Regions from separate parts of the Paenibacillus sp. V4I9 genome, predicted to be linked through region 4. Evidence: riboswitches for the same ligand, from Rfam matches in the RefSeq annotation. Region 4 holds a riboswitch; each other region holds the start of a gene.
The links. Region 4 has a riboswitch for cyclic di-GMP ahead of QFZ81_RS09830 (response regulator). Riboswitches for the same ligand answer to the same signal wherever they lie in the genome.
Positions count from the first base shown of each region.

Region 1 (8,006 bases), 5.0 Mb from region 4:
TGGTTACGCGCGACTAGTTCTTGCACCTGGAGAACGGGTTCTCCGAGCTTCACATCCTGCTTGTTCACTTTGAAGGAGACGTCGCGCCCAACCATCTTCTCTGCCAGAATCTGCGGATTCGTCTTCGAAATTTCCAACGAATCAATCACTTTGCCCCGACGAATGATTGTCACGGTATCGGCAATCTCCATAATTTCTTTCAGCTTATGTGTAATGAGAATGATGGATTTGCCCTCTTTGACAAGATTGCGCATAATGACCATCAATTCACTAATCTCTTGCGGCGTTAGTACAGCTGTAGGTTCATCAAAAATAAGAATATCGGCGCCGCGATACAGCGTTTTCAATATTTCCACACGCTGCTGCATGCCGACAGAGATATCTTCAATTCTCGCTTTTGGATCCACACGCAAACCATATTGCTCCGATAACTTGCGTACTTTGTCTTGCGCTGTTTTGTAATCGATTTTCGACCCTTTTTTGGGCTCCATGCCCAAAATGATGTTTTCTGTCACGGTAAATGGCTGAACCAGCTTGAAATGTTGATGCACCATACCAATGCCAAGCTCGATAGCACGATTCGGGCTATCAATAAATACTTCCTTGCCTTGCACTTTAATATTACCTTCATCCGGTTGATAAAGACCGAATACAATGTTCATTAGTGTTGATTTACCCGCACCATTTTCGCCAAGCAAGGCGTGAATTTCACCCTTCATCAGCTTTAAGCTAATGGCATCATTCGCCACTATTCCTGGAAACCGCTTCGTAATGTTGCTAAGTTCAACAACAGGGACTACTTCACTCATCAGATCACCCTAAGGATCAATTTTTTTAATTACCTCTAAAACTAAAGAACAAGGCTAGTTATTATAACCAGCCTTGTTTGAACAGAAGCAAACCTATCGTTCGTAACCGCAATGCCTTTTATACCTAAATTAAGGTTTTTCAGGAACTTTGATTTCGCCGCTAATAATTTTTGCTTTGAACTCATCCACTTTTTTCAAGATTTCCGCGGATACGTTCTTCTTGGAAGTTTCAGGAAGGCCTACGCCATCGTCTTTCAAACCAAGTGTAACCACTTTACCACCTTGGAATTTGTTGTCGATAATGTCTTTGGAAACACGAATAACTGCTGTGTCAACACGTTTCAACATGGAAGTCAGTGTTACTTCATCGCCGAACTCAAGGGATTGGTCTTTATCTACGCCGATAACCCAAACCTTTTTACCGTTTTTCGCGCGGTCTTTCGCTTCGTTGAATACACCATTACCTGTGGAACCAGCTGCGTGGAAAATAACATCAGCGCCATCGTTGTAGATCGTAGCTGCTGCTGCTTTACCAAGGTCTGGCTTGTCAAAAGCGCCTGTATAGTTAATTTGAACTTTAGCATTTGGATTAACCGCTTTAACGCCAGCTACGAAACCAGCTTCAAAACGTTTGATAACCGGGATGTCGATACCGCCAACGAAACCGATTTTGTTTGATTTGGTTGTTAGACCTGCAACTACCCCAACAAGGTAAGAACCTTCTTGCTCAGAGAATGTTACGGATTCTACGTTTGGAGCTTCTACGACATTATCAATGATCGCTAATTTAGCATTTGGGTTTTGTGTTGCTACTGTTTTTAGTGCATCGCCCATCAAGAAGCCGATACCCCAAGTCAGGTTGTAGCCGTCTTTAACGAATTGGTTTAAGTTAGGTGTGTAATCTGCATCGCCTTTACTTTCAAGGTTTTTCACTTTAACGCCTGTTTGTTTCTCAAGCGCCTTCAAACCTTCCCATGCACTTTGGTTAAAAGATTTATCGTTGACGCCACCAATATCGGTAACCATTCCGATTTTGAAATCTTTACCGCTGTTGTTGCTTGGTGCCGCTGAAGCTGTTGCTGCTGCAGTAGTAGCTGGAGCCCCTGAAGCCGCCGGTTTCGTTTCTTCTTTTTTGGCACAGCCGGAAAGAGCTAATGCAGAAACCGTTACAGCCATAAGAGCTGTTGAAAGCATTTTCTTCATCTTAATTACCCCCATAGGATCATTTAATTAAAAACCATGAAATCTCACATCGTAGGTTGACCAAAATTAGTTAAATTATGTAAGACTGGCTATAAGCTTGAGTGTATCATTTTGAAACCCAACAGAAAAGCGATACACGAGCTAAACAACATAATTCGTTATGTCATACAAGTTGACATGGTCTTTTTGTAAGCCCCTACAATATAGGTTCCAAGCCCCAATTATTTATTATACTACCACTGGTTAATAAAATCTAGATTACCCTTTGTTAATTTTATCGTTCATAAGCCTCAGGAATTGTTCGGGTCCTAACGGGCTGCTGAACAGCATTCCTTGCACTTCCGTACACTGCAAAAGTCTCAAATGCTCCAGTTGTTCTTCGGTTTCAACACCCTTTGCAATTAAATTCAGACCTAGACGGTGAGCCATGCGAATAATGGCAGCAGCCAGCAGCTGATTCTCATCGTCGTCGACCAAATCCCGGATCAATGTACTATCCAATTTAACGCTATCGAGCGGCATTCCTTCGAGCCCGCTTCGTGTAAATAGGCCTGTACACAAGTCATCCATAACGATACGCACACCAAATTTCTTCAGCATAATCAATTTTTCACTAGCCTCTTGTACATTGGAAGATGTGATGCTTTCCGTAAGGTCCAGCTCCACCAACATCGGATCCAACCCTGTTTCTTTCAAAACAACAGCAATTTCTTCAATAAAATGCTCATCTTTAAACTGCGAAGCCGTTACTGGTAGGGTTATTCTCAGCGGTGTGTAGCCATCGTCCTGCCAGATTCTCATCTGTCTGCACGCCGTTCGTACAGCCCATTTCCCGATGGGTATCATGAAACCCATTTCCTCGGCCGCTTTCTTCCAATCCATGCTAGGTGTGAGGAGGTTGTCTCCCTTGCTCCAATATATGATCGCTTCCATTCCGATTAATTTCCGATTTGTTATTTCATATTGAGGCTGATATAGGATTTCAAATTGATTGTTGTCTAAGGCCAATCGCAGCTCTTTCTCCATGTGAGCTTTGCTCTTGACCATAGCATCGATGTCAGAGGCATAGAATTGAAACTGGTTATGTCCTCGGTTTTTGGCCTCATACATCGCTTCATCTGCATACGCCATCAGCTGCTCAGGCAGCTTGCCATCTAACGGATACAGAGCTATCCCTATACTAGCTGTTATGGTTACTGGCATGCCATCTAGGATAAAAGGCTCTTCCAGAGCCATTTGAATTCGGGAAGCTACAACTCTTGCATCTTCAGGCTTTGTAAAAGATTCTAGTAATATAGTAAACTCGTCGCCACCTTGGCGGTACACCGTATCCGATCCCCGCAGGCAGCCCAGTAAACGTTCTGCTGCAAGGCGAATTAAACGATCCCCATAAGCATGACCTAATGAATCGTTGACATCCTTGAATCTGTCCATGTCCAAGAACATAACAGCCGCCATCTGTTCACTACGCTGCGCATGCAGGAGCGCCCGCTCCAATCGGTCATTAAACAATCGGCGATTAGGTAATCCCGTTAATGTATCATGATAGGCCAAGAAGGCAAGTTGTTTGCTCTTTTCTTCCTGCTTCTTACTAGTAAGAAGCAGTTGTCGGACACTCTTCGCAATAAACAGACAGATTAGCGCTTGAAAAAGCATACTAATGAAAACGTAAGGCGAAAAGGAGAAAGAAGAAGCAGCAAGTAGATTAACGGTCAACAAAAAGAAGCCCAGCACGCCTAGATAGACCAACGTTTGCGCTTTCATATGCTGTATCCACTTAGAAAATATGCCTCTCATTCATGAACCTCCTTATCTGATATTTAAAAAAGGCTATTCCGAATCGGAATAGCCGTAGGTGTACCTGTCTAGGTAAACTGCAACCTGTCGGCAGCCAGCCATCATTGTTGCGAGGGCAACCTTAGATCTGCAGCTTTGCGTCCTTACCTTTCGATAAGTTTGCCTTTACGATATTAAGGAAATAAGCGGGACTAATTAACTATATCATAGTCATTCCACATTTGGCTATTTTTCCTTAAATAAGCAAGTTAAAGAGCTTGGGGTCTTTATTTATTTCTATATAGCCATAATCTTTCTGGGATAGGCGCTCAATAAGCCCCTCATAATCATCTTTATTTTTGAGCTCTATGCCGACCAACGCCGGAGCATCGTCGCGGTTATTTTTTTTCGTATACTCAAATCGGGTAATATCGTCTGTGGGTCCTAAGACTTCTTCCAGAAATTCGCGCAAGGCCCCAGCACGCTGCGGGAAATTAAGAATAAAGTAGTGCTTCAAGCCTTCATACACGAGCGATCTTTCTTTAATCTGCTGCATACGGTCGATGTCATTGTTGCCGCCGCTGATGATACAGACCACATTCTTACCGCGAATCTGCTCCCGATAGGTATCGAGTGCTGAAACGGGGAGTGCGCCAGCGGGCTCAATGACAATCGCGTTATTGTTGTAAAGCTCAAGAATGGTTGTACATTCCTTGCCGGAAGGGACAATTACAATATCCTCCAACTTTTCTTTGCAAATGTCAAAGGTAAGCTCGCCGACCCGCTTCACGGCTGCACCGTCTACAAACTTCTCGATCGTGGATAAGGTCACGACCTTCCCCTGCTTGAGCGCTTCCGTCATGCTTGCCGCGCCTTCTGGCTCTACACCGATGATGCGCGTTCGTGGAGAAACACTATCCACATAGGTCGCAACTCCCGCTACAAGTCCACCTCCGCCAATCGTTGCGAAGATAAAGTCAGGAGATTCGGGCATCTGATTCATGATCTCAAGGCCAACCGTGCCTTGCCCGGCAATCGTACGGACATCATCGAAGGGGTGTATAAACACCTTATTCTCTTGAGCACAGTAGGCTTTGGCATGGTTAGAGGAATCATCGAATGAATCACCTGTGAGAATAACTTCAACAAACGATCCGCCAAATAGCTTAACTTGGGAAATCTTTTGTCTAGGCGTTGTCGTCGGCATGAAGATTTTGCCTTCAATACCGAGCTGTTTACAGGAATAAGCCACACCCTGCGCATGATTGCCGGCGCTCGCACACACGACACCCGCTTCGCGTTCCTCTGGCGTTAAACTTTGAATCACATTATACGCTCCACGAATTTTGAAAGAACGAACAATTTGCATATCTTCACGTTTAAGATAAACGTTGCATTCATACAAGTTAGAGAGCAGCTCATTGCGTTGCAATGGCGATGGTTCGATCACCCTGCTGAGCACATGATTGGCCCTAATAATATCTTCCAAACCTACTTTACTGGAAACAACCATTTTCTCTTACTCCCTTTCTCCACATTGTGCTATTAAAGTTTTAAAGATTATTGTAACACAACTCTACCCGCCTGTACGAAAATAATATTGGTATAGCAAATATGCTGCTTACATCGTCATCATTTTCGGCGTTCTGTATTTCCTAGTTCGATATGTGTTCCCAATGTTCTAAAGCTAGGACTTAAGTTGTGTTGTAACCTCATCAAAGAGGGCACGATCTGGAGCTCGGTCAACCACAAGAAGCCTCAAAACCCACTTGTTAGTGGATTTGAGGCTTCTTTTAGTGATATTAGAGGAGTTAGCTAACTCCCCTCAACCACTTAGTTAGTAATAGTAACGAGGCTGCTCCTGAAGCTCAGACCGTCTTTGCAAAAAGCGATAGAAGGCGCTGGCCGCCTGTGCTTTGGTCACTTCTTGCTGAGGTACGAATTGTCCATCGTCCAGAGACATAATATTCAGCCCCACCACAATGGCTGCGTCGCCAACATGCTTAAGTTTAGCAGCATCTGCGAAATTGCCATTGAAGATGCCATCGAACTTCGTCAGGCTCTTGTAGCCAAGCGCCTTCACGATCAGCTGTGCCATTTCCTCCCGATTCATCGCAGCTTCTGGATTGAAATCAGCACCTACATCTAACAAACCGCGATCAACCGCATTTTCGACATAGGCAAAATAAGGAGAAGATTTACTCACATCGGCGAAGGATGCCTTCCGTTCTGCCCCGTAATAAATACCACCGTTACCGCCATTCATGGCAATAACGAGCATTTTGACCAACTCACCACGTTGAATGGTTTGATTCGGATTCACTTTGCCATCCTTCACATCCAGCGCTTGATAATCAAGCATAAGCTGAAGCTCATTTTTAGCCCAGTGATTGTCAATGTCGCTTACTGTCACTTTATCCAAGGAAATCACTTCACCCGTTTCACTATTCCGCCATTGACTAGTTTGCGCATCCAAGAGGAAAGGTTCACGGTTAAATTTAGGAACGAGTGAATAGACAAGCTTTGCATCTAGTTTCCCGTCTGTTTTCAGATCCATGGATTGCGGGACATCCCCAGCAGCCACCATGACTCTGTATTTCTCCAGTGGAATCCCACCGATGAACCCGGTGCCTTCAACCACATAATTTAACTTGATGTCGAACTGCGCGAGCCAAAGATCCTTGGCTTTATCAATGGCCAGCACCTGCGGCTTCTGCTGTGGATATGGCAGATTGCTGATAGAGAAGTGATAACCAACAATTTGGCCGGTTACACGATCGATGCTTACCGTCACTTCTTCATTCCCGGCATTTACGCCATCAATCACGCGCTTAAAACTAATATCCCAATTGCGCATATGCTTCAGTTGATCTTCCGAATAATTTTTAGCCGTTTGTACACGAAGCAACAACTGATCGGTATAAGCAGTAAGCTGCTTTTTCACAAAATCAACACCTGTTGTTATCGCATCTTCCAGGGCAATTTTACCCTCTATATCTTTATCGGCATCAGGACCATAAGGGGTGTAGCTGCTGAAATTCGTAATCTCTCCGGTCTTGCTATTCACGCTAGCCCATGCACCTTTGCCGACAATTTTAACTTTAGAATCCTTCTCAGACGTCTCATTCCAACTTAAATTCCAATTTGAATTGGTTTCCCCTGTTTCAGGGTTGGTGAATTCATTATAAGATGCTTCTTGGATTTTGTAGTCGGAGGATAGGTTGAAAACCGTTGTCACCTTCTTAACAGCCTCTTCCTTAGTCAGGTCCAAGGTAGCTTCTGGCTTAGCAGCCAGTGGCTTGTCGGTTAACGGCTTATTCCCCTCAACATCCTCCAGCCCTTTGACTGGGCTCCAGATCTCACCGGTTTCTGCATTCAGGGAGAAGCCGCCAAGCATGTAAGAAATAATCGGCAATTTCTTACCTTTGGCACCGTATGGAATCTGGTAAAGTAAAGAAAGATTCGCCTTATCGCGGAACATTTGGGCAGCTTTCTCCTTAGCAATCGGCGTTACATTCTGCTGAAACGTGACATTATCATCCCAATTGTAGTTATAATTCGTAACCTGTCCGTCCCCATTGACGACCACATTGATACCATTTAGAGCAAAAGGCACACCGCCAACAGATCGATCGAACCGAATATTGTACTGGTAATTACCATTCAGCGGCGTACGAAATGCATTCTCCTCTGAATCATTGTATACAAGTTCCTTCTGCTTCTCTGGGTTCATTTTGCCAACAAAGGCAGAAGCGACTTCCTTGGCAGCTTTGAAATCCACCTTCGGTGGATAGCTAGGTTTATGGTCAGGGTCATTGTCATTCATGGAATAGGAAGTCAGCGTTCCGTCCAAGCCGTTAATCGATATGTTTAAAGAGCCGTAATTCCGATCTTTTACCATTTTGGAGTAATTAATGTTCCACGTCGGGAAATTCCGGCCATTCATGTTGTAATAAGCATTCAAACTGATGGATTGAAACGTATAACCTTCCGGCAGCGTTATGTAGGTCTTAGCTCGTTCAATGGCTTGTTCTTTGGTAATTTTGGCATCCAGCTGCTTATCATCTTTACCGGGAGATACAGGGGGTGCAATGGACGTGCTTCCTACAGCAGCTTCAGCCGCCCAAACCCCAGGTGCAGCAGTGAGCAGCAGTGTCGAAGCGAGTACCAACGTTCCTGCTTGTTTGATTAATTTCAAAGTCATCTTCCTCCTCAACG
Region 1 covers NZ_JAUSZE010000001.1:7,139,063-7,147,068, forward strand. The annotation lists gene QFZ81_RS32920 (ABC transporter ATP-binding protein) at 1-809, opposite strand, end outside; gene QFZ81_RS32925 (BMP family lipoprotein) at 939-2,012, opposite strand; gene QFZ81_RS32930 (putative bifunctional diguanylate cyclase/phosphodiesterase) at 2,271-3,809, opposite strand; cyclic di-GMP riboswitch class I at 3,896-3,983, opposite strand; gene ilvA (threonine ammonia-lyase IlvA) at 4,045-5,301, opposite strand; gene QFZ81_RS32940 (S-layer homology domain-containing protein) at 5,626-7,986, opposite strand.
Region 1: linked by a shared signal. The riboswitch ahead of QFZ81_RS32930 (putative bifunctional diguanylate cyclase/phosphodiesterase) and the one ahead of QFZ81_RS09830 (response regulator) in region 4 are both predicted to bind cyclic di-GMP.

Region 2 (8,006 bases), 5.4 Mb from region 4:
GGGCAATTTACAGATAAACAGCCTTATAATGTTGCGACAGCATCATCCGATCAAACTGATGATCAAAAGATAAACTTTCAGGTATCTGCTGGTATAAGCATTCCAATTAATCAAACAGGAAATGAAGTTTTTGGAGCCCCTGACACGGTTGCTAATCCTAACAATGACAACCTATTTAAGATTTTGAAGGGCCTGCAAAATGCTTTTTCTCCGACGCCTCCTGCAACGGCTAATCTAGCTGTTGCTAAAAACCTTCTATCGGATTTGACCAATCGTTTTGATAAATTCCTGACAGTACGATCTGAAGTAGGTGCGCGGGCTAACCGTATAGATCTCATGGATAACAGGATCAAAGATTTGGACGTGAACTTAACGGAATTGAGTAGTAAAACAGAAGATGCGGATATGGCTGAGACGATAACGAAATTAAAGACAGATGAAAATGTGTACCAAGCATCGTTATCAACAGGAGCAAAAATTATCCAACCAAGCTTGATTGATTTCTTGAGATAATAAGGAGGTTCAAACTTGAACATACCTCGATTATCTATCCACCAAACTTTTGCTCAGATTGGTTTAGATACGCAGAAAGCTCAACTTTCTATTGAATCCCCACGTGGGCAATTAGAAGTTAAGCAAGAAGCAGCATCTGTGGAAATTACTAGTCCCAAGGGAGAATTAAGCGTGGACTCATCTGCAGCGTGGAGCGCACTAGGGAAAGGCGATCATTTGGAATGGATGAATCAAATTTATAGCCAGCTGCAATCAGTAGCACTGCAAGCTATCGGTAAGATTGTTGAAGATGGTAACCGAATGGCCATGATCACAAATCCTAGTAACCCATTTGCCGAGATTGCCGCAAACCAAATGAATGAACTAAACCCTGTGCAGTATGTAGGTGAGGCTTCTAATCTCAATGTAAAGCTAAATTATGAAATGAGAAAGCCGGAAATAAATATTACGCCACATAAAGCCGAGATTCAATATACACCTCAGAAACCTCAGGTTAGCTATACTCCGGCGAATATAGACATTTATGTAAAGCAAAAGAATTCAATAGAAATAAATGTAAGCTCTTATGATTGGTATAAGTAGGTTATCAGCAATAATTTAAGGCAATAGCTAATGCTATTGCCTTAAATTATTGAAAAGGAGGATATAGAATGTTTAATTATATAAATGGGAAAACAATTAGCTTTAAAGGTTCAATTCTTGGTTTTAAGGATTTAGATTTATTTGAATTTGAGACAATTGATGAAAAGGGACCATTTGCTTATTTAAAGAGCATAGAAGAAAAAAGTATCGGTTTTGTTGTAGCTAACCCATTTACTTTTTTCCAGAACTATAGTTTTGAGTTGGATGAGAAAGATAAGACATGGCTGCAAATAAATACACACGAAGAGGTTCTTGCACTAGGGATCATAACTTTAAAGACACCATTTGAGAAATCAACGATGAACTTGGCAGCTCCGCTTGTTATTAATATTAACCATCTATCAGGTAGCCAAATTGTGCATGCACCTTCGAGAGACTTTAGTACCCAAACACCTTTATTCCCAAAATTCAACGAGAAAGGAATTGAGGGTGTAACATGTTAATTCTGACAAGAAAAAATGGTCAGTCTATTCTCATAGGCGAGAATATTGAAGTTTTTATCACATCGATAGAGGGCGATCAAGTAAAAATAGGCATCAATGCTCCTAATGATACCAGAATATATCGTAAGGAAGTTTTTGAGGCCATTCAGCAGAGTAATAGAGAAGCGATTACAGAGCTTCCGAATATCGAAAATATGAGAAAAATGCTGAATTTAGAGGATGTTTAGGTAAATAATTCAAAAGCAAATCTTGAAACGACAAAAAAATTAAAAAAATTAGTGATAAAGTACTAAATTGCTATAAACTTTCTGATCGTATAAGCCGAAATAATATATGTAAGGTCAAAGACCTATATAATCCACATGGATGTGGAATACAAATTCAAGGAGGAATTACAAATGATTATCAATCACAATCTTAACGCAATGAACTCTCACCGCAATCTCGTGTTCAACAACGCTCAACAAGGCAAGTCCAGCGAAAAATTGTCTTCCGGCTACCGTATCAACCGTGCGGCAGACGACGCAGCAGGCCTATCGATCTCCGAGCAAATGCGTTCGCAAATCAAAGGGATGAACCAAGGAATGCGCAACGCGCAAGACGGTATTTCCCTTGCACAAACGGCTGAGGGTGCAATGAATGAGGTTTCCGACATGCTGACTCGCATGAAAGAACTTACTGTTCAAGCGCAAAACAATACGTACAACGCGAACGACCGTACTGCAATGGACGCTGAATACACGCAATTGAAAACAGCGATCAGCGACATTGCTACAAACACGCAATTCAACGGCATCAACCTTCTGGATGGCAGTGGTACCGCTAACTTCACGATTCAAACAGGCGGCGGTGCTAACGATCAAGTAGTCATGGACATGACGAAAGCAGATATTAGTGCTTTGGCGTTTGGTGGTGTTAGTACGCAGGCATTGGCTACAGCTGAAAGTGTTACTGTCGATGCAGCTATCACAACGGTTAACGGTGCTCGTTCCGCTCTCGGTGCATACCAAAACCAACTCGAACACGTATACAACAACGTTGGCGTGAACGCGGAAAACCTGCAAGCTGCGGAATCCCGTATTCGTGACACCGACATGGCTTCTGAAATGATGAATTACACGAAATTCAACATCCTGCAGCAAGCTTCCACTGCGATGCTGGCACAAGCCAACCAAGCACCGCAAGGCGTACTGCAACTGCTTCGCTAATCAACAACTAGTATATAAAAAGAAAGGTCTTCGAAATCGAAGGCCTTTCTTTTTTGTAAGAAATTTTCGAATATCTTCGAAAAAAGCTAATTAATGACACCTCATTGTACGATAAATATAGTAGAGAACAAATAACTAAGGAGATGAATAGGATGGTTATGCGAATTACGGGTTTGTCCTCCGGCATGGATATTGATGGTATGGTCAGCAAGTTAATGAAAGCGGAACAGTTACCCATCGATAATCTCAATAAGCAGAAAACGAAGAACGAGTGGCTGCAGGATTCATACCGCGCAATAAACACGGCTATTTATCCATTAAGTGAACAGGGCAAGCAATTACAATATAGCTACAACTGGCCAACGGCTTCAGGAACGGATGGTAGTGGCAATCCTGTCTTCACGCAGGCAGATCAAGATGCCATTTACGCAAAAATAAACAGTTTTGTATCGGCTTATAACGATACAAGTGTTGCTATGAAATCCAAGTTGGATGAAACGGTAGAGCGAAGCTATCAACCACTTACTAGCGATCAAAAGAAGGCAATGAGTGATGATGATATAAAGAATTGGGAAATTAAGGCCAAACAAGGTCTTCTTCGCGGAGACACAATTGTGTCAAAGGCATATTCGGAATTTCGTTCCGACTTGACAACTGGAGTGACTGGAATTGCGTCGACCTATAAATCACTTGCTGATATTGGTGTCACTACGGGTGCTTATAACAAGTTCGACCCTTCAATAGCCGGTAAATTATTAGTTGATTCAACTAAATTAAAAGCTGCTATTGCTGCAGATCCGCAAGCCGTCATTAATTTATTCACGACACATGGTACCGGTACAGATCGTGGTATTGCACAACGGATCTATGAGGATGCCGGCAATACGATGTCGGAGATTTCGAAAAAGGCTGGTTCGACAAACGGATCGTATACTAGCACTTATACGTCTCTTGGCAAGAAGGATAACGATCTTGCTCAAAAAATTGCAGATATGACAGAAAAGCTCAACAAGAAAGAGGACCACATCTATAGAATGTTCAGCACGATGGAGACAGCAATTGAAAAAGGGAATTCACAAATGAGCTGGCTGCAAAGTCAAATGGGTTAATTACATTGTAGCAGTAATTTTTGGAAATATGCTCAATGGAAAGGAGGAAACCTATTGGACATTCAATCCAAACTTCCCAAAGTTCAAATGACGTCAGTAACAAAGGATGTGTCTGAGCCGATTAAGGCAACAGGAGAGTATGCTGAAATTAAAGAAAAGAGCAAGTCACAAATACTAACGGTTGGGGAGAAAGCGTTACTTGATTCAATTAATAAGGCTAATATAGCCGTTCAAGGTACCCCACATGAATTTAAGTATAAAATACACCAATCAACTGGTGATGTAATTGTGCAAATTTTAAATAAAAATACCCAAGAAATCATTCATGAAGTTCCATCCGAGAAATTTATCGAATTGGTGGAGAAACTTCAGGAGCTGTCAGTGGGTGCAATCATCGACGAGAAGAGGTGAAGAAGAATCTATGCTTCACGCACAGAATCAGTATTTAAACGCCCGTGTCCAGACATCTTCCCCTGGAGAACTTACTTTGATGCTTTTTAATGGTTGTATTCTTTTTATTAAACAAGGGATTGCTTGTATGGAGAAAAAAGATTTTGCAGGGAAACATACAAACTTTTCAAAAGCGCAGAACATTATTGAAGAGCTGCAATCTACTTTAAATATGGAATATGAAATCTCCCATAATTTAAGCAGTTTATATACGTTTCTTCAAAGTAAGCTATTCGAAGCCAATGTTAAGCTTGATATCGAATCTGCCCAGTATTGTGTCACGATGTTTGCAGAATTGCGAGATACGTGGAATGAGGCGTTGAAAAGTTTGAAGAATGGGGAGAAGGTACAGCAAGTATGACCCTATCAACTCCAATGGAACGCTTGTTAGGTAACTTGATAGAAACAACAAGTCAAATCTCTCGATTAGATTTAGATGAAGAAGTAAATGAAAGTTTGCTTCTTTCTTTACAGAATAATCAGGTTGAGTTGCGGCATCAAATCGAAGAAATATTATTGGAAGAGGGACGCTCTTTCAATGAACATGAAAAGCCATACATCAAAGAATGTTTTATGTTGGAACAAAACAATCTCGAGAAACTTAAAACGATCCAACAATCTTTGGTTGGAAAACTTCAGCGTATCAACTCTGGTAAAGTTTCACGAGAGCTATATCAATATGAAGAAGAGCAGAGTGTTGGCTTTTTTATCGATAAAAATCGGTAAAGCAAATATATTGCCGAAAAAACGAGGAAATACTTGTAAAAAGTACTAGGAAAATACTTGCGAAATAAATAATAAGAAAATATACTAAAATAGTAAATGGGTATTAGTTCCAAAGATATAGAAAATGAGAATAGATTGGCAAAACTATAGTGATATAGTGACGCAAAGCCATGGGTCTAATCGCTTATCTTAGTCGATCAGATTGCCAGGTTGCCCATTTGTTTGGTCATACAAACAATAGCAACCTGCTATTGTTTTTTTGTGTATAGATGTAATAGAGGAGGGATATTTATGAGACGAATGAAGCAATGGTTAGTAGTGATATTGACCTTTAGCATGGTTTTCAGTGGTTTGATGCTACGAACTTCGGGAGCTGCAGAAGCGGCAGTCAATGATTATGTAAGTGTTACCAAAACGGTTTCTCCTACAACGTTTACAACAGAGGATACGGCGGATGTGACTTTGAATATTACCGGCACCCCGCCTGTCAATGTAGTTGTGCCGAATGATGTTGTACTTATCATTGACAAGTCGGGAAGTATGGCACCGGGCTACAATAACGGTGAAGATAAAATGACGAATGCAAAGAATGCCGCTAAAGGTTTCGTTGATTTGATGGATTTGACAAAGCACAGGGTGGCGGTTGTGGATTTTTCATCAACCAATATGATCGGTAGCATCCCCTTTACAACGGATAAAGACATTGCTAAGAATTACATAAATGGAATTCAAGCAAATGGTGGTACAGCGACTGGCGATGCTATTCAAGCAGCTATTAACTTGCTGGCAGATCATCGTCCTGAAGCGCAACCAGTCATCGTCATTATGACAGATGGAGACGCTAACCAACCTTCGAACGACCCTTACGGGTATGCGAAACAAAAGGCACAGGATGCTAAGGATGCAGGTATTATAACCTATACAGTTGCACTGCTCCAACCGAGTGAGAATCCTGATACAAGCGGACCAAACATATTGCTTAAAGAAATGGCCACAACGGCAGCACATCATCACTTCGTGCTTGGATCAACCGGTTTGGCTGAAATATATGCAGCCATTGTTAAAGAAATTGGCTTGGCGAGCGCCTTTGATGTTACAGTGACGGATATTGTCGATTCGAATTTTGAAATTGTACCTGGCTCGGCAGACAATAATATCCCTAAACCGACAATTACCGGCAATACACTAACTTGGGATTTTAATGAATTGAAAAATAGCACTCTTTCATTCAATTATAAAATTCGTCCGGTAAGCAAAACAAAAACAGGGACATACCCGATTTCGACAGCGAGCTCAGTTATTACTTATAAGGACTATGCAGGTGCAAGCCGATCGAAGTCCATTCCGAGTGTTAACGTTAATGTCAAGCTTCCAGCGCCTCAAGTTACATCGCTTGATAAGTCCTATGGTCATCCGAAGGGCGGAGAGACGGTTGTTATTAATGGGAATCACTTTGTCAACGGGGCAACTGTTCAATTCGGAACGATGAGGGCTAGTAATGTAGTATTTGTGAGCGATACACAATTGACGGCAACTGCTCCTACCGGGAAGCAAGGCATTGTTAGTGTTACAGTAACTAACCCGGATAGTCAACAAGCGTCAGCCTCTTACCAATATAAAGCTGATCCAATTGTCGCGGTCATAGATCCAAATAATGGGCCTTTGGATGGCGGTACGCTTGTGTATGTGACAGGGAACTATTTTATGAGCGGAATCTCTGTATTGTTTGGTGATAAACCTGCATCGGTAATCTATATGGATTCAACATATTTGAAAGTAACATCCCCGAAGGCAACAACGCCTGGTCCAGTTGACCTTACGTTTACGAACCCGGATGGAACGAATGCTGTTGTTTCTGGAGGATTTACGTACAATGAACCTCCGAAGACAGATCCGGAAATTACGTCAGTTACACCAAACACAGGTGTTATCACTGGCGGAAACCAGGTCTATGTAAACGGGAAAAACTTTAAGTCTGGTATGACAATATTTGTAGGTGGAAAACAAGCGTCTACTACATATGTATCAGCAACGCAATTTTTAATCACTGTTCCAGTAGGTGATAGTGTTGGTGCAGTAGATGTTTCAGTAGCGGATTTGAACAATAACTTATTCACGCTGACAGGTGCCTATACCTATACCGCTGTTCAGTATCCGATACCAACCATTACGTCGATTGTGCCAAATACCGGACTTGTTGCAGGTGGTGAAACCATCTATGTAAACGGCACGAATTTTGTAAATGGCATCTCACAAGTAACAATTGGCGGAAAACCTGCTTCTACAACCTACATGAGCAAAACAAGCTTGAGAGTAATAGTTCCGGCTGGAGATGTACCTGGAAAAGTGGATGTGAAAGTGACTAACGATACGAATGAAGCTGTTCTTACCCAAGGCTACGAGTATACGCTCCCGGCTATTAAACCAGTAACCTTAACGTCTGTTTCTCCTAATCAAGGGAAAGTTACGGGTGGAGATATCGTGTATATCTACGGTTCGAACTTCATTTCCGGTGCAACTGTAACATTTGGTTCAAACATTGCTAGCAGTACCTATGTAAATGCTACGACAATTAAAGCTACAGCACCAGCTGCTGCAGCAGCTGGAAAAGTTGACGTAACCGTAACGAACCCGGATGGTGGTACCGCTACCCTACCGCAAGGTTACCAGTACACGATCGTTACACCGACAATTACAAGCTTGTCACCAAACCATGGTAACAAAGCAGGTGGAGATGTTATCTACGTTAACGGCACAAACTTTGATAGTGGAGCGAACGTAACGATAAACGGTGTGAACGCGTCTGTAACTTTTATGAATAGTACAAGTTTGAAAGTGACAGTACCAAGCAGCCCGACAATAGGAGTCGTACCATTTAATGTCACGTTATCGAACGGACAGTCAGCATCGACAAC
Region 2 covers NZ_JAUSZE010000001.1:7,542,407-7,550,412, forward strand. The annotation lists gene flgL (flagellar hook-associated protein FlgL) at 1-513, shown strand, start outside; gene QFZ81_RS34750 (DUF6470 family protein) at 529-1,095, shown strand; gene fliW (flagellar assembly protein FliW) at 1,164-1,598, shown strand; gene csrA (carbon storage regulator CsrA) at 1,592-1,825, shown strand; gene QFZ81_RS34765 (flagellin N-terminal helical domain-containing protein) at 1,997-2,806, shown strand; gene fliD (flagellar filament capping protein FliD) at 2,959-3,915, shown strand; gene QFZ81_RS34775 (flagellar protein FlaG) at 3,970-4,326, shown strand; gene fliS (flagellar export chaperone FliS) at 4,301-4,726, shown strand; gene QFZ81_RS34785 (hypothetical protein) at 4,723-5,091, shown strand; cyclic di-GMP riboswitch class I at 5,219-5,309, shown strand; gene QFZ81_RS34790 (IPT/TIG domain-containing protein) at 5,383-8,006, shown strand, end outside.
Region 2: linked by a shared signal. The riboswitch ahead of QFZ81_RS34790 (IPT/TIG domain-containing protein) and the one ahead of QFZ81_RS09830 (response regulator) in region 4 are both predicted to bind cyclic di-GMP.

Region 3 (8,006 bases), 3.3 Mb from region 4:
CGTGAAGAAAGCCGTCGTGGAGAAGCTGAAGCTTCGCTACGGAACGGAGTGGTTCCCTGAGAACGGGGCTCGCTACGTCATCGAAGTCGCACTCCTGAACGATATTGCAACGCTGACGATCGACACAACCGGCGCCAGCCTGCACAAGCGCGGCTACCGTAAGCTCGTGACCGAAGCGCCGCTCAAGGAGACCATGGCGGCTGCGATGATCCTCCTGAGCCGCTGGAAGGTCGACAGACCGCTCTACGACCCGTTCTGCGGGTCGGGAACGATTCCGATCGAGGCAGCTATGATCGGATGGAACATCGCGCCAGGACTGCGGCGCAGCTTCCCTAGCGAGGCGTGGGGCAATATCCCACGCAAGCTGTGGGACAAGGCTCGCGACGAAGCCTTCGACGCTGTTAAAGATGATGTTCCGCTGAACATCATCGGCAGTGACATCGATCCCTCTGCCATCGAAGTGGCAGAGGCTGCCGCGAAGGCCGCCGGCTTGACGAAGCAGTTCAAGCTGCTCGTGGAACCAGTAGCCAAAGCCCGACCGCGCGGCGACTACGGCTGCTTGATCACCAACCCTCCCTATGGAGAGCGGCTTGGTGAAGCGCAAGATGTAGAGGTGGCGCTGCGCCAACTCGGTGCACTCACTGCTCCCATGCCGTCATGGAGCATGTTTATCCTAAGCCCGAGCACACAGCTCGAGCACTATATGAACCGCCGCGCGGATAAGAAGCGTAAACTATTTAATGGACGGATCGAATGCAACCTATTCCAGTATCTTGGACCATTGCCACCGCGCAGACAAACGGACAAGTAAAATAAAAATCCCTCAACGGCTCATCCGACCTAACTGCATGCATGCAGTGGGTCAGACCAAGCTAGTGAGGGATTTTATTTTATAAACAAAAACCAAATCAACAACGCCCATAGGGGAATGGACACAAGAAAACTCCATAGGCAGCCTTTGGCAAACCGCAGCTTCGGCTCCTGTTCTGTCCTTTCTTGGTGATCATTTCGCATGTTCCACCAACTCCAAGGGCAGTCCATCCGGATCTGCAAAAAAAGTATATTGGTCACCGGTAATAGGGTCAATCCGCACCGGTTCTACCGCAATCCCCTTGCTCTCAAGTTCCTTAACGCTTTGTACCATATTCGGCACAACAAAAGCCAGATGCCTAAGACCCCTTGCCTCAGGCTGGTTAACTCGCAGCGGAGGGTTCGGAAATGAAAACAACTCGATCTGCTGTTCGGTCTTCCCGATGCGTAAATCCAACTTATAGGAGTCACGTTCTGCACGATACGTTTCGTGTATGACCGTTAATCCAAGTAATTCGACATAGAAGTGTTTCGATCGCTCATAATTGGAGCTAATGATCGCCACATGATGAATTTGTTCTAACTCCACTCCATTCCCCCCTGTCCCCATTTAGTGAAAAATCGCATTCCGGGAACTCCCCCTCCTGCGGTCCGTTTCACTTATTTTATCCGTCAGTTCTCATTGTTTCAACAATTTTCTTCAAAACTTCCTCAGCGTGCACATAGTCAACTTGGGTCGCGCCACACGCTCTTTCACATCCGGCAATTCCATAATCTCATGAACGGACATCGTTGCACAGTGCTGCACAAGATCTTCCATCAATTGATAATTACTAATCCGATAATCGCGATATCGCCCTAAACCCGTTCGAGCATCCATGATAAAAGATAATAAATCCCATCCACTCGGATTCAAAATATCTTCTTTGCTGAACTGCGCCGAATCCGCTTTATCTACCCCGCGCATAATATCATCGGTATCGCCGAAGGTCTCACGCCCTCCATAGTAATCATAAACAACACGTGCCGCACTTGGCGCAATTCGGGTTCCCCTTTAAATTCAACCTTTTCACCCATCCGCTCAAGTTCACTGGAATGATGATCGAACCACAAGCCACAACCTGCTACATAAGGGACATTGGCCAAAATAATGCTATGTATCCCCCTAATAACAGTTCCAAAGCACTACTAAAACATTTGACATTCATTACATCAGCTCGTGTCAATTTGTGACAATGATTTTGTCTTTACAATTCCCTTACAGCTGGCAATAAAAAAAACGGTACGCCTAGATAGGCTGTACCGTTCTTAATTTGGATGATAAACATTGATAAAGCCTTGTCAAAAATGCTTCAATTTGCGACATCGGCGGCATTTTTACAGAAAGCTTAACTTCGCCCTTCCAGTAGAAAATCAAGATGCTATTGTTTCTCCCGTGAAACATTTCAACATCCCAACAAGCCTCATTTAACGCGTATTCTTCCCGATTGATCATGAGCTTTGGTCCATCCGAGGAAGGCACCAAACGGGCAACATGATTACCACATAGCGAAGTCACTTTTTGTTCTTCTTGTAGTATTCCTTCAGACTGCATGCTGCTGGATCCTCCTTTTATTTTTACATAAATTTGTTATGACAGAGAAAAAACCCCACCATAGTGAACCGATCGGAGGGGTTCGGATGTTGATACCCAATCGTTCGGCGGCTGGCTGGCTGCGAGTCCGGTTTGCAGGACAAGTAAGCCCCTTTAGCTTTGCGTCACTGGCTTTCGCCAGCTTTGCCTTTGTCGAGATGTCTTACTAAATATCTGAAGAGTTAAGAGTAATAAATATCTACACTCTCAAGGATACGGGAACTCGATTTGAAATCGAATAGTTCCAAAGAACTAATTTTGCAATATTTTTCAAAAATTTTCTTTTTTCGACGTATTTTTCGCCGTAATTTGACGAATCGTGCCTCTCCAATAGAAAATGGATCCCGTAATTGTAAGAACAGCCATAAGAACATACAACGTATTCCCACCATAAGAAACGAGCAAAAACCCACCTAACCAAGGCCCAATAAAGTGGCCTATGTTCGTTAATGTTTGAGCGCCAAAATAAGTGCCACGCATTTGCTCGGGAGCTAATTTGTCAATCAACATATTAGCAGCAGGGTAATTTAGAATCTCACCAAGGGTGAAAATACCCATCGAAATAATAAGCCATACCAGCGAGTGGGAGAATGCAAAGCCAACATCCCCTAACGCAAACATTAGGTTGCCAAATATAATCGCAGCGAGGGGCGTGTACTTTTCTGCCAAACGAGTAAGTGGAATCTGCATGGCAATAACCACGATCGCATTTACACTCATTAAGATCGCAAACATTTTCACACCGTCTACAAAGTTCTGCTCCAAATATTGCGAAAGTGTCACCATCACCTGTGAGTAACCGATAGCTCCAATAATACCGCCAAGGATATACAAGCGAAAAGTCAAATCACTGCGAATCACTCGCAAAGCAGAACCAAAGGTAACCGAAGATTTCTTCTCACCCTCGATTTTCTTGATGCCAAACGCGATGAGCAGTGCGTAAAGGGTGACCGCATAAATAAAATAAATGATTCCAGTGATGAGAAAAGGCAGCGCACCGTTCATCGTAGCGAAAAAAGCACCCAAAAGTGGCCCAACAGCAACACCAACATTAATCGCCATGTACCGCATCGAAAATACTTTAAGTCTCTTCTCAGGTTCTGTGAGGTCTGCCATCAAAGCCTGCGACACGGGCTCATAAAAAGATCGGCACAAGCCGTTCAGCATATTGAGCAGCATAAACAGGATTGGTAGTTTAACCATACCGAAACCTAAGAACACGAACGCCCAGCCGAAAAGAGCAGCCAGCATGATAATACGTCTTCCGAATCGGTCCGATAAGGTGCCCCCTATAAAACCGCCTACGGTTCCAGCCAAAGAACCCATCCCGATGACAATTCCGATCATCACCGCACTCATCGACGTATGCCTGGCTAAATAAATCGCGAGAAAAGGCAAACTCATGGAGGACGCAGCCCTAGCCATTACGGTTCCAAGAATTAACGTATGTACAATGGGATGATAAGAACTTAGAAAACCACGTAACCGATTCATTTGAAAGGACTCCTATCGCCGCTTAATTTACCGTAGGTCAAAGAAATCGACACCGAATTCCAATTATACACGAAAAATGACGATATGTGTCTCCAATTTGTTCTAATTTCGAATCTGTGGACTTGGGGCTACGGGTTCGTGACAGGATGGTTGGGGATGGGTTTCCCCATTTTAGTCTCGGTCTCCTTGTATGCTCCAAACAAAAAACACTCTCAGGCAGAGAGTGCAAAAAGTGTTTATAATGTCCATTCGCTTCCCCGCATGAAGCCTTGTCAGAGTCATCCGATTCCACGAACGGAATACTGCTTTCACAACTTAACCTAACTTCCCCCGCAACCAGACCCGCAGCTCGACCCTGACGAGCATGAAGAGCCCGATCCGGAGCTGCAGCTGCTGCCGCCGCCTTGATCTCCAGAACTATCGCCACTGCCTCCAGAACCTCCACAACCCGATGAAGAGCAGTTACTTTGCTTGTTATTTGGGTTATTGGTTTCATTCGCAGGCCACTGAGCGTTCATCCCGCTTGTATAGTTATTATTATCCTGAATGGAGAAGAACATCATGGCTCCTGCCATATACACCATGTTGTTCGGATTTGTTATCGAATCCTTCCATCCTGTATCCTCAAACCTGCGGCTGTTCGTTGATTGTCTGGCTTCGTTAATCGCCTGCGTGATTAGTATGCGGATCGTCTCTGCAACTTCTGGATACCGCTTCGCCTGCTCCATATCGAACCATTGCTCGGCGATTTCTTCATCATTCGCTTTGCGAAGCAAATCTGTTCGCTGCTCATCCAGCGGATTGCGGAAAAATCCGTTCCAGCACCGCGAACTCGTTGGAGCGAACTCGAACAAGTGCGCATATACCCAATCGAACCAAGCACGTTCACCCGGCATTTGCTTCGGTTCGCGTTCAGGTGAATGATGAATAGCGCCACCTGCGAATTGATCCCCGAACCGCTGATATTCTCTCGTAAACATTAGCATCTCATGCCAAATCTCATCGATTTCGCTGCTAAACATCGGGGTTCTTTTTAAAATGAGATTCATCAGGAAAAATCGTTTTAATTCAAACCATTTACAGGCAAACTCGTCATCGGACATGGAAGAATTCCCAGCTTTTACGCGATATTGGAGTCTTTCTACATAATCAAGTGGAAGAGCACTATTCAGCTTAGTAACGATTCGTTCTAACGGAACACCTTCTAGCAAACCAAGCCCTTGGGGTAAATCTGAAGCTCGAAAGCTCGGTTTGGATTTCCCTATGCGGCTTCTCTTGGACGGTTTGGGTGATTTTCGGAATAAAAAACGAAACATTTGGCATCCCTCCCTATTTCCAATATAACACAGTAATGTAAAGAGAAGAATAACATCAGTTGGAAAACATTGTATATAGGCCCTATAATAAAAGAAAGGAGGTGCTGAAGGATGAAAATAGCAGTAACCGGTGGCAGCGGGTTTATTGGTAAACGATTGATTTCTCATTTGCAGAAGCAAGGTCATGAAGTCATCAATATTTCACGTTCACCCAGAGCTGTTGTAGAGCATGTACGCACCGTTACTTGGGATCAACTAAAGACGGATTCAAGCGCATTCGCAGGACTGGATGCCATAGTGAATTTGGCTGGAGAGTCGATTAATCAGCGTTGGACAGCTGCGGCCAAGGAACGAATCGTTGGTTCTCGGCTAAAGGCAGCTGAACAAGTGGCTCAGCTTGTAGAACACATGGAAGTGAAACCGAAAGTCGTCGTTAATGCTTCAGGAATGTCCGTTTATGGTACATCAGAAACCGAAACCTTTGACGAACGAAGTCCGCACCGTCCTGTCGATTTCTTATCGAGGATAGTCGAACAGTGGGAAGACGCGGCTGATCAGATACAGGGAACACGCATCGTAAAAGTCCGCGTTGGACTTGTTCTAGACGACAAGGAAGGCGCATTCCCAAAAATGGCATTGCCTTATAAGCTTGGTGTTGGCGGTCCCATAGGCAGCGGCAAGCAATGGCTCTCCTGGATTCACATTGATGATATGGTGAGGCTTATTGATTTTTGCATTCAGAACGAAGCGATTATAGGTCCTGTTAATGCGACAGCGCCGAATCCTGTCACGAACAGGGAGTTTGGACGGGCATTAGGGAAAGCGATGCGAAGACCAAATCTATTCCCGCTTCCTGCTTTTATTTTAAAAATGATGTTCGGTGAGTTATCTACGCTGCTTTTGGAAGGTCAGAAGGTACTCCCTCGCGTATTATTAGAGCATGGCTTTACGTTTAAGTATTCTTTCGTAGACAAAGCCCTCGCTGATATTGTTTAAATAATAAAACCCAGACCACCGAGTGCGCCTCGATGAGCTGGGTTTTCGTTTACTTATTATTTCGTGGATAAGTCGTCAGAAACTTGAATAAGTTGTAATTGAGTTGGCGCGCTTGTTAGTGTTAATACGCCTTTATCATCATAGCTAATACCGAAGTCATTGTCGTTTACAATCGCAATCGTATTTTTGTCAACAACCGTCAAGCCTTCAATCTTCTCATACGGGTATCCTAGTTTAGCAATATCGACAATTAATTCCTTGCTAACTGGTTGAATACCTTGATCTTTGAGCTGCTGAACGGATAGGCTTTCCAGGTTTTTGCTTGTATCTTTTCCTAAAATATTCGTAGCCTTAGAGAAATCCGATTTGTAAATTCGTTTCAGCTGTGCGTCAGCGCCCGCATTCTTATCCCGCTCATCTACAAGCAGTACATTACTGGATAGTGCGGAGAGATCACTGATCACGATATCTTTTTGGTTCACTTTGACGAACATGCCAGCTTGCTCAGCGACATAAACATACTCGCCCACGATTTGCTTTGTGGCTAAGTCCATTTTGAGGATACGCAGATTTCTCGAAGACTCCCCTGTTTTCTTATCTGGATTTGCCATTGGACTTTGAATGGATGTGTACAAGAATTTACCATCTGGAGAAATAGTCACACCTTCAAATCCACGGTTGGAAATACGTGTATTGTATACCTCAGGCAGTGTATCAAAAATTGGCGTTTGAGCACCAGCTTGAACGAGCTTGTCTTTAGCGCCTTTAGGGACATAACGTCCTAGTATCGTGCCATCGCGTTTCACTTGAAGAATGGATGGGCGATATTCATCTGAAACCCAAAATGTATCGTCAGTTGGGCTATAAGCGATACCTTCCAAATCAAGACCATCCGGATCATAAGCCAGCTTCGTAACACCTTTCTCATCATACGGCACTTCATCGATTCCAATCAAGTTCGGCAGTCCTGTTATGTATTTGCTATTGCTTACTTTATCTAATTTGCCATCTGGAAGCGATAGTTTGATCGTCTCCAAGATTTCAATGTTTCCGTTCGTAATTTTGAATTTATAAATACGTGGAATGTAGTTGTCGATCGGGAATGTGCGAAGTTTATCTTTACCTACTTCACCGTTGGGTCCACGATCCGCCAACGTATAGAACGTATCTGCAGCATCTTTAGGTAAGTGAACAAGACCTGAGAACCCGCCTTCTTGGATACCTTTTTCAAGCACAGGAGCATTTTTCCACTCAAATTTACCAGTCACTTTAGGAATATCTTTGAGCGAGATGGATTGATTCCATTCATTCCATTCGAGCTGTTTACCAAGTGCTTCACCAATGGTGCGAAGAGGAACATATGTGCTTCCGTTAATGACAACGGGATCTTTATCAAGGGTAAGCGTTTTCCCACCGGAAGTTAGTTGAAACTTCACAGCAATAGCCTCTAACGTAGCTTGTCCTGCGGATACGACAGTTGTTGTAGAAACGGCACAAATGGCCGCAAGTACAATAAGCAGTCGCTTTCTTCTCAGTAATCTTTTCATATGAACCCTCCATCATCTAATAAACTATCACTGTGATAAGCATAATGTTTATATATTCGTGGAATATCAGAGGGATATGAAAAAATTGTAAATTAAAAATAGCTGTTCAAACTTTTTAAAATTGTGTAAAATTAATTTGTGTAAAATAAAACAAAGGAGGCGGCCCTTTTGAATGTTCATCAATTTACAGTTCGCACGATCCGCGGTGAA
Region 3 covers NZ_JAUSZE010000001.1:5,432,143-5,440,148, forward strand. The annotation lists gene QFZ81_RS25305 (THUMP domain-containing class I SAM-dependent RNA methyltransferase) at 1-811, shown strand, start outside; gene gloA2 (SMU1112c/YaeR family gloxylase I-like metalloprotein) at 1,004-1,399, opposite strand; gene QFZ81_RS25315 (hypothetical protein) at 1,511-1,777, opposite strand; gene QFZ81_RS25320 (hypothetical protein) at 2,099-2,404, opposite strand; cyclic di-GMP riboswitch class I at 2,508-2,602, opposite strand; gene QFZ81_RS25325 (MDR family MFS transporter) at 2,714-3,937, opposite strand; gene QFZ81_RS25330 (glycine-rich domain-containing protein) at 4,258-5,253, opposite strand; gene QFZ81_RS25335 (TIGR01777 family oxidoreductase) at 5,365-6,249, shown strand; gene QFZ81_RS25340 (esterase-like activity of phytase family protein) at 6,306-7,796, opposite strand; gene QFZ81_RS25345 (glutathione peroxidase) at 7,965-8,006, shown strand, end outside.
Region 3: linked by a shared signal. The riboswitch ahead of QFZ81_RS25320 (hypothetical protein) and the one ahead of QFZ81_RS09830 (response regulator) in region 4 are both predicted to bind cyclic di-GMP.

Region 4 (8,006 bases):
GTTCGTCCCAACGTCATTATTACGCATTGGAAGAACAGCATGCACAAGGATCATATGACAACGCACCGCATCGTCAATGATGCCCGCTATTTTGCCGCCTTGCCGACGTTCGAGCGGGAGCTTCCTGCACATTTTGCACAGAGATTGTATTATGCCGAGAACTGGGAGGACGCCGTCGACTATCGACCGTACGTGTATGTCGACTTCGACCAAGAAGCCTTTGATCTATGGGTGAAGGCCGTCTCAACACATTGGTTCGTAACAGGCAGCAAATCCTTCCAGTACCTGGAATACTATAAGCATTTAATGCGTGTCCGCGGGATTGAAGCCAGAAAGCAATATGCACAAACCTTCATGATTCCAGAAGAAAATATGCGTGTTATCAAAACTGAATTATAAAAATAAAATCAACCTCTACACGCGGCTGCTCATTCATGAATGGCCTTGTTAGAGGTTTTCTCAATTTGGGTAAATCGAAGATGACCTTCAATTTGCATAGTTTGCTACATTGCATAAGCGAGTTTTACATAGATAATATTTTCTGGTTTGTAGGGGAAGTGAGTGGGGAAAGTGGGAGTTAGTAGTTTGTTGCTAGAAGTTAGATGTTTGAAGAGAAGTAGAAGTAGAAGTAGAAGTAGAAGTAGAAGTAGAAGTAGAAGTAGAAGTAGAAGTAGGAGTAGAAGTAGGAGTAGAAGTTAGTAGTCAGTAGTCAGTAGTCAGTAATTAGGAAGTAGGGATTTGGGGTTAGGAGTTAGGAAATAGGTAGGCAAGTTGTACTTCATACAACAATTTCCTCAGTTTCTTCAGGATAAGCTGAAGATGTTGTACGGTGTACAACATTTTAGCCATATTCTCATGCTAAAAGGTTGCTTTTGGTTGAAATTGTTGTATTTTCTGCAATATTCGCGAGGATTAAGCGGATTTGCTTGCTTATTGTGTACAACGCTACAACATTTCACGGATATCTTGGGCGAAAAGTAGGGTGACCACCGCCATACGGGGGTGCTACCAAGCGCGCCCAGGATTCGCGCGCGTTGAGAAGTGTTCGGCATCAAAACCTGGACAACACACTCGTCTAGGACGGCATAATCCGTTTTTCTTATATCAAACAAAATTTGGGAGGCAGCTATGATCAGAAACGGTATCGATTGCATTAGGCAGTACACTCATCTATTTAAAGGGAAACGATTGGGACTAATTACGGCACCTACCGGCTTAAACAATGACTTCGTATCCACCATTCAAATTCTGCATGAGAATTTCAATCTGACAGCCCTGTTTTCACCGGAACACGGTGTGCGTGGAGATCAAGCAGCAGGCGCCCTGGTAGAAACGTATCTGGACCCGATCACACAGGTGCCGGTGCATAGCTTGTACCGTAAGGATTCCAAGCGCCTGAGCCAGGAAATGCTGGATGAGGTAGATATGGTCGTCTATGATATTCAGGACGTAGGTACACGATACTACACTTTTATTTATACGATGCTGTATGCTCTGGAAGATTGTGCGAAAGCAGGCAAGCCATTTGTCATTTTGGACCGGATCAACCCACTGGATGGGGTGACGGTAGAAGGTAATATTTTGAAGCAAGACTATCAATCTTTTGTTGGTAATTATCCGCTTTGTGTGCGTTACGGTCTAACTGCCGGTGAGGTGGCTACCATGGCTAACGATCAGATGAACTGGCATTGTAATCTGCATGTGATACGTGCTGAGGGCTGGGAGCGGAAGATGCAGTTCACTGATACCGGTCGACACTGGGTGATGCCCTCCTTGGGGATTCCCCGGTTTGAAACGGCATTGCTGTATCCAGGCACCTGTATATTTGAAGGCACCAACATGTCTGAAGGAAGAGGAACTACAGTTCCTTTTGAAATTGTAGGAGCTCCGTTCATCGACGCTCAACAACTGGCGGATGACATGAACAGTAAGAAGCTGCCTGGGGTCGTTTTCCGTCCGGTCTATTTTAAACCGACCTTTTCCAAGTTTCAGGGAGAGTCGTGCAGTGGCGTTCAGCTTCATGTGCTGGATACCCGAGCGATCCGGCCTTTGGAGACAGCTATCACACTAATGTATTCCATTAAGCGTAACTATGAGCAATTTTCTTTCCTGCCACCTCTTAAAGAGGGATCCAGACCTTTTATTGATTTATTGTGCGGGGATAAGTTGTACCGTGAAGAGTCATTAGATGTTTCGGTGTTGTTGGAGCAATTTCGGGACGAAAGCCGGGAATTCGCACAGATGAAACAGCAGTATCATCTATATTAAAATAGAACGCGACAAGATAGTTATTCGTAATGCCACCACTGCGAACGTGTACATTACGTGCTGGATGCGGACGCTGTCTCCGAAGGCGGTCACGCTGTCGTCACAATCGAAGGGAAGAGCATCAGCATTTACCGGATAAACGATGAATATTACGCTTTAAACAATTATTGCCCCCACCAAGGGGTGCCGATGTGCGCAGGACTCGTTTCTGGTACTACGCTTCCTTCGGACGTGTATGAATACGAGTACGGTAAAAAGGGTGATCATCCGCTATCCCTGGCATGGCTGGGTATTCGATATTCGAACCGGCAAATCTTTATTCAACGATAAGATTTGGGTGAAAACGTATAAGGTGAATGTGCAAGACGGTAAAGTTGGTATTAATCTGGAAAGAAAGTATATAGCGAGAATAAGCGGGAAATGAGGGATCGAAAGGGCTGAAACGCCTATTTGATCCCCTTGGATTGGATACCACAAAAAAAGTTGCCTTTGCCGACGCTGATGAAATTCCCGCCTGGGCCAAAACTTATTTTACAGCAGCGAGCGAAGCGAATTGGGTAGGTATGGCCCATTTCAAACGTTTATTTACGTATCCGGAGTTTATAATTATTTTGAAAACAAACGGATAATTCCAGAAAAGTGGATTGGCGAGGCATTCAGGTGGAGAGCATTGTGGGTATTCACGTATTCAGTACCTTTTTTACAGCTTCAGCTACCCTGTCTTTATCAAAAGGCTTCACAATAAAATCTCTAGCGCCAAGGGTAATGGCTTCAATAACAAAGGATTGCTGCCCCATTGCTGAGACCATAATTATCTTTGAATCGGTCTTGTAACTTTTTATTTCCTTTAATGCAGTAATACCATCCATCTCGGGCATTGTAATATCCAACGTAATCACGTCAGGTGAATGCTGTAAAAACAGAGAGATTGCCTCAAGTCCATTCGATGCTTCGGCTACAATTTCATGTCCTAATTCTAAGAGGATGTTCTTAATCATCAATCGCATAAAGATAGAATCATCTACAACCATTAGTCTTGCCATTATAATCATCACCTTTCAGAGGGACTTTCTACCTAGCTATTTACTGTTATAGATGGCTCGTTACATAAGAAAACTCCCCTTATAAGAAGAATAAGGGGAGTTGTGGATATGTCCCTTCCTTCGGTAACTGGCAAGCATAGCGACGTATTTCGCCTTAGCTCCTTTAGCTTTGCGTCACTAATTTTCATTAGCTTTGCTCTTATCGTATAACAGAAGAATTACTATTTATTCATTTATTCTAAAGTATAGCACTCTTATTATTAGTAATAAAGTACTAGTTTATTAAAAGTTGCCGCGAGGAAGCCCTTGATTTATGTTAACAAAGTTAGAGTTATGCTATCCGAGTGTTTTTTAACGTTTATCCGTCATTAATATCAATCAATATTTGTAAGACATTCGGGAAATTGGATCATTTAGATGTGATGTAGGTAAATAATGCCCTTTTTCAGTGAGAAAGACGAACGATTCTCTTGATTAATTCTGAAATCCTATGTATTATTAAGATAGATTTTAACGCATAAGGGTTGATAATTGATCTTGAAGGTGATTCCATGCCACAACTAGATTCTAATGAATACAAGAAGAAGCTGTGTCACCTCTATAACGAAATCTCCAAAGAGTTGTTCGGGTTTGGCACAACACTGCTGAAGGTTTCCATTGATCAAAACATTATTACTTTTCATGCCAAGCATCGCCGCTCACCACGATCAACCGCATTAGAGGGCGAGGCGCCAACGCTCAAACACGAAGTCGATTTCTATATGTCCTCCATATACAAGAAGAGAATCCGGGACAGGTTGGAGCAAGAACTTGGCTTATCCATGGATGCCGTATTAAGGGACTATGATCCGCCGACGCAATGGGCAATAACGAACATTATTCTTAAACAAACCGAATAGTTTTGTCGGGCGGTGTTCTCTTTTGATTTATCTTAAGAGGAAACCACATGTATACCAATAGATGTCACTTTACTTTGTTTACAATGAAGAGTGCTCTTGATTAGAAGCTTCTTTCTATCAAGGGTACTTTTCTTTTTTTTTTTCATATTGTAGTTAGATCGATACGCGCATATATCTGGGGTCTTGAAGAATACTAGTAAAAATTTAACAGGGGATTCACGCATTAAAATCATACATGATAAAACTTGGGAGGACGATGAAATGATGAGACAAAAAATGGTTCGTGGTTTAATTTCTTTATCTGTAGTAGGACTAGCCTTAACAGGTTGCGGCACAGCGCCTGCGAAGGACCAGGGCAATACAAGTGGAGCTACAACAGCACCCACAGCGGCTGCCACATCGGCATCCAAAGGGGAACCTACAACTTTAATCATCTCCACCTGGGGTTTTGCGGATGATTTCTTCAAGAAAGAAGTGTACGCGCCGTTTGAGAAAGAGCATAATGCCAAGATCGTTCTGGAAATAGGCAATAACGCAGAACGCCTGAACAAAGTGAAACAAGGCAGCTCGAGCGTGGACCTCATTTATTTATCTGACTATTACGCACAACAAGGAATTGAAGCGGGACTGTTCGATAAGATCGACCGCAGTCGGATTCCGAACTTGAAAGACATTTATGATTTGGCTAAGGCGCCACTAGGTGAAGATTACGGTCCTGCGTACACAGTAGGGCGATTGGGTATTGCCTATAATCCGAAAGCGACTACTAAAGAAATCAAGTCGTGGAGCGACCTGTGGAGTCCAGAACTCTCCAAGAAGCTGACACTTCCTAACATCACGGGGACAACTGGCCCAATGGTCTTGGATGCAGCATCTGTCGTTGCTGGAAATGCTACGTTTAATGAGGATCAAGCTTTTGCAAAAATTAAGGAGTTGAACAAAGGTGTCGTTAAATACTACGGCCAAACCTCCGAATTCGTAAACATGTTCGCGCAAGGGGAAATTGCAGCTGGTCCTATCATGGAAATGTATGTGAAGGATTTGAAAGCGGCTGTGCCAGAAACGAAGTTCGTCTCCCCGCAAGAAGGGGCTTATGCCGTTATGAACACGGTCAACGTGATTAAAGGAAGTAAAAATAAGCAGCTGGCTGAAGATTTCATCAACTGGCATTTGAGCAAGGAAGTACAGGAGAAATCAGCGAAAGCGAAAGTAGATTCACCTGTAAACACGACACTTCAGCTTTCGGCTGAAGAAGCTACGGGGATTACCTATGGCGCTGACGTCGTGAGTAAACTTCGCAAATTGGATATGAAATTCGTCAATCAGAATCTCAAAGCATGGATTGCCCGTTGGAACAAGGAAGTTGCTCAATAAATAAAACCAATCAAGGGTATATGCAAATATACCCTTGATTTCTTCAATAGGACTTAAAGGGGGCTTAGTCATGAAAAAAAAGGTCATCCTAGATGTAGACACGGGTGTGGATGATGCGCTAGGTATTCTCTTGGCCATCCGCAGCGGAGAGATGGATGTACTCGGAATTACAACCGTGAATGGCAACGTTTCACTGGACCAAGCGACTAAGAACACATGTAAGATCCTCCAACTGCTCGGGATGGAAGAGAAGATTCCTGTCGTTAAAGGGGCAGACAAGCCTTTAATGCGAGCTTCTCACTTTGAGCATCATGTCCACGGCAATGACGGGCTTGGCGGCGCTTTAAGCGATATGCCGGTTCATATGCAGACGACCGCTGGACATGCCTCCGATTTTATCGTGGAACAAGTGCGGAAGCACGCCGGAGAAGTCACTTTGGTTATGACTGCGCCATTAACGAATCTGGCTTTGGCGGTTATGAAGCATCCTGATCTGATTCATCAGGTCAAGGAAGTGATTGTGATGGGCGGCGTCGTTCAAGGCTTCGGCAATGTAACGCCCACGGCGGAGTACAATATGTACGTCGATCCGGAAGCCGCGAAGATCGTTTTCCAGGCAGGTTTTCCATCCTTAACCCTTGTAGGGTTGGATGTGACGCGTAAAGCGCTGCTGACCGATGATCATATCCGTAAGCTCGGAGATTCTCCCATAGCCCGATATGTGCAGGAAAGCACCGCGAATTATATGAAGCGTTACTATGAACGCAACGGGGTTCGGGCCTGTGCGCTTCATGATCCACTTGCAGTTGGAGTGGCTCTGAATAAACAGCTGGTCACGACACGCCATTATTATGTTGATGTAGAAACCCGAAGTGAGCTGTGCGACGGACAAACCGTATGCGATTTCCAGAACCGCTTGTCCAAAGAGGCTAATGTTCATGTGTGTACGGAAGTATCGGCTGACGAATTCCTCCAGCTTTTTATACACGCGCTGCGTGCCTAGCGAACCCAGGAACAGGAGTAAAGCTACATGAAAAAAACGTACTTATTTTTATTATTGCTACCGGGACTACTGTTCCTGACGGTTTTCATGGTGGTACCGATCCTTCTCACGATAGGTTCAACCTTTTTCGATAAAGGGACATTCACGCTTGGAGGGTACTTAAGTTTCTTTAAAGACCCTTATTTTTTCAAAATCGTGTGGACGACGCTGCGTGTCAGCTTGGTAACCACCCTATTTTGCATATTGCTTGGATTTCCTGTGGCTTATTTCATCTCCAAACAGAGTCCGAGACAAAAGGCGATCTTACTTGCATTAGCTATTTTTCCGCTGCTTACAAGCTCGGTTGTCAGGTCGTTCAGCTGGATGATTATTTTAGGTAAAAAAGGGCTGCTCAATAATGCCTTGATGGCCATTGGTATCATCCAAGAGCCACTCGATATTTTGTACACGCCAGTGGCGATGATGATTGGTCTTCTCCATTTATTTCTTCCGCTCATCATTATTACGTTGGTCGGTGTTCTTGAGAATATAGATCCGGATCTGATTAAAGCGGCGGAGAGCTTGGGAGCTAACCGATTTACGGCCTTCGTCAAGGTCATCGTGCCGCTTAGTGTACCCGGATTAATTATAGGCAGTATCCTTGTGTTTGTTGGAAGCTTGACAGCTTATACGACACCGGCTTTGCTCGGAGGCAAGCAGCGGGTTATTTCCACATTCCTCTATCAGAATGCGATTACTCTGAACGATTGGTATCTCGCCTCCGTCATTGCCGTGATTATGATCGTGATCACTTTCGTGGTTATCGCGCTTATGAACAAACTGGCTACTAAATTAAATCCGAAGGGGTAGAAGTATGCGGGAGAAGAATCGAGGACTGGCCTTATTTACGCTTCTTGTCTACATGTTCTTGCTCGGGCCGCTCGTCATAATTGCATTTGCTTCATTTGAGCCAGGGAGTGTATTGAAATTCCCACCGACAGGATTCTCATTGAAATGGTACCGCAACATTTTGGAAGTCAAGATGTTCATGACGACCGCGGGTACCTCTGTTATCGTATCGATGATCGGTAATTTGTTTGCACTGCTGCTTGGTATCCCAGCGGCGTATGCGTTAAGCCGGTTTGAGTTTAAGGGAAAAGGAGCGCTTAATGCGATTTTTATTTCCCCAGTGCTTATTCCAGGTATCGTACTTGGGTTTACGATGCTCAAGTACCTTATCGTCACCTATCACCTGCCGATCTATGCAGCTCTGCTGATTGGACATACCGTGATTATGCTTCCTTTTATCATTCGCGTTATTGCATCAAGCTTATCGAATTTCGATTTTGCGATTGAGGAAGCTGCGTTAAGTCTTGGCGCCGGTCAGCTTAAAACCTTTTTCAAAGTGGTCCTACCGAACATCAAGTCCGGTATTATCGC
Region 4 covers NZ_JAUSZE010000001.1:2,143,118-2,151,123, forward strand. The annotation lists gene QFZ81_RS09810 (PIG-L deacetylase family protein) at 1-399, shown strand, start outside; gene QFZ81_RS09815 (exo-beta-N-acetylmuramidase NamZ family protein) at 1,129-2,268, shown strand; gene QFZ81_RS09820 (Rieske (2Fe-2S) protein) at 2,326-2,598, shown strand; gene QFZ81_RS09825 (hypothetical protein) at 2,733-2,897, shown strand; gene QFZ81_RS09830 (response regulator) at 2,949-3,311, opposite strand; cyclic di-GMP riboswitch class I at 3,431-3,519, opposite strand; gene QFZ81_RS09835 (hypothetical protein) at 3,863-4,210, shown strand; gene QFZ81_RS09840 (ABC transporter substrate-binding protein) at 4,475-5,584, shown strand; gene QFZ81_RS09845 (nucleoside hydrolase) at 5,655-6,587, shown strand; gene QFZ81_RS09850 (ABC transporter permease) at 6,615-7,436, shown strand; gene QFZ81_RS09855 (ABC transporter permease) at 7,441-8,006, shown strand, end outside.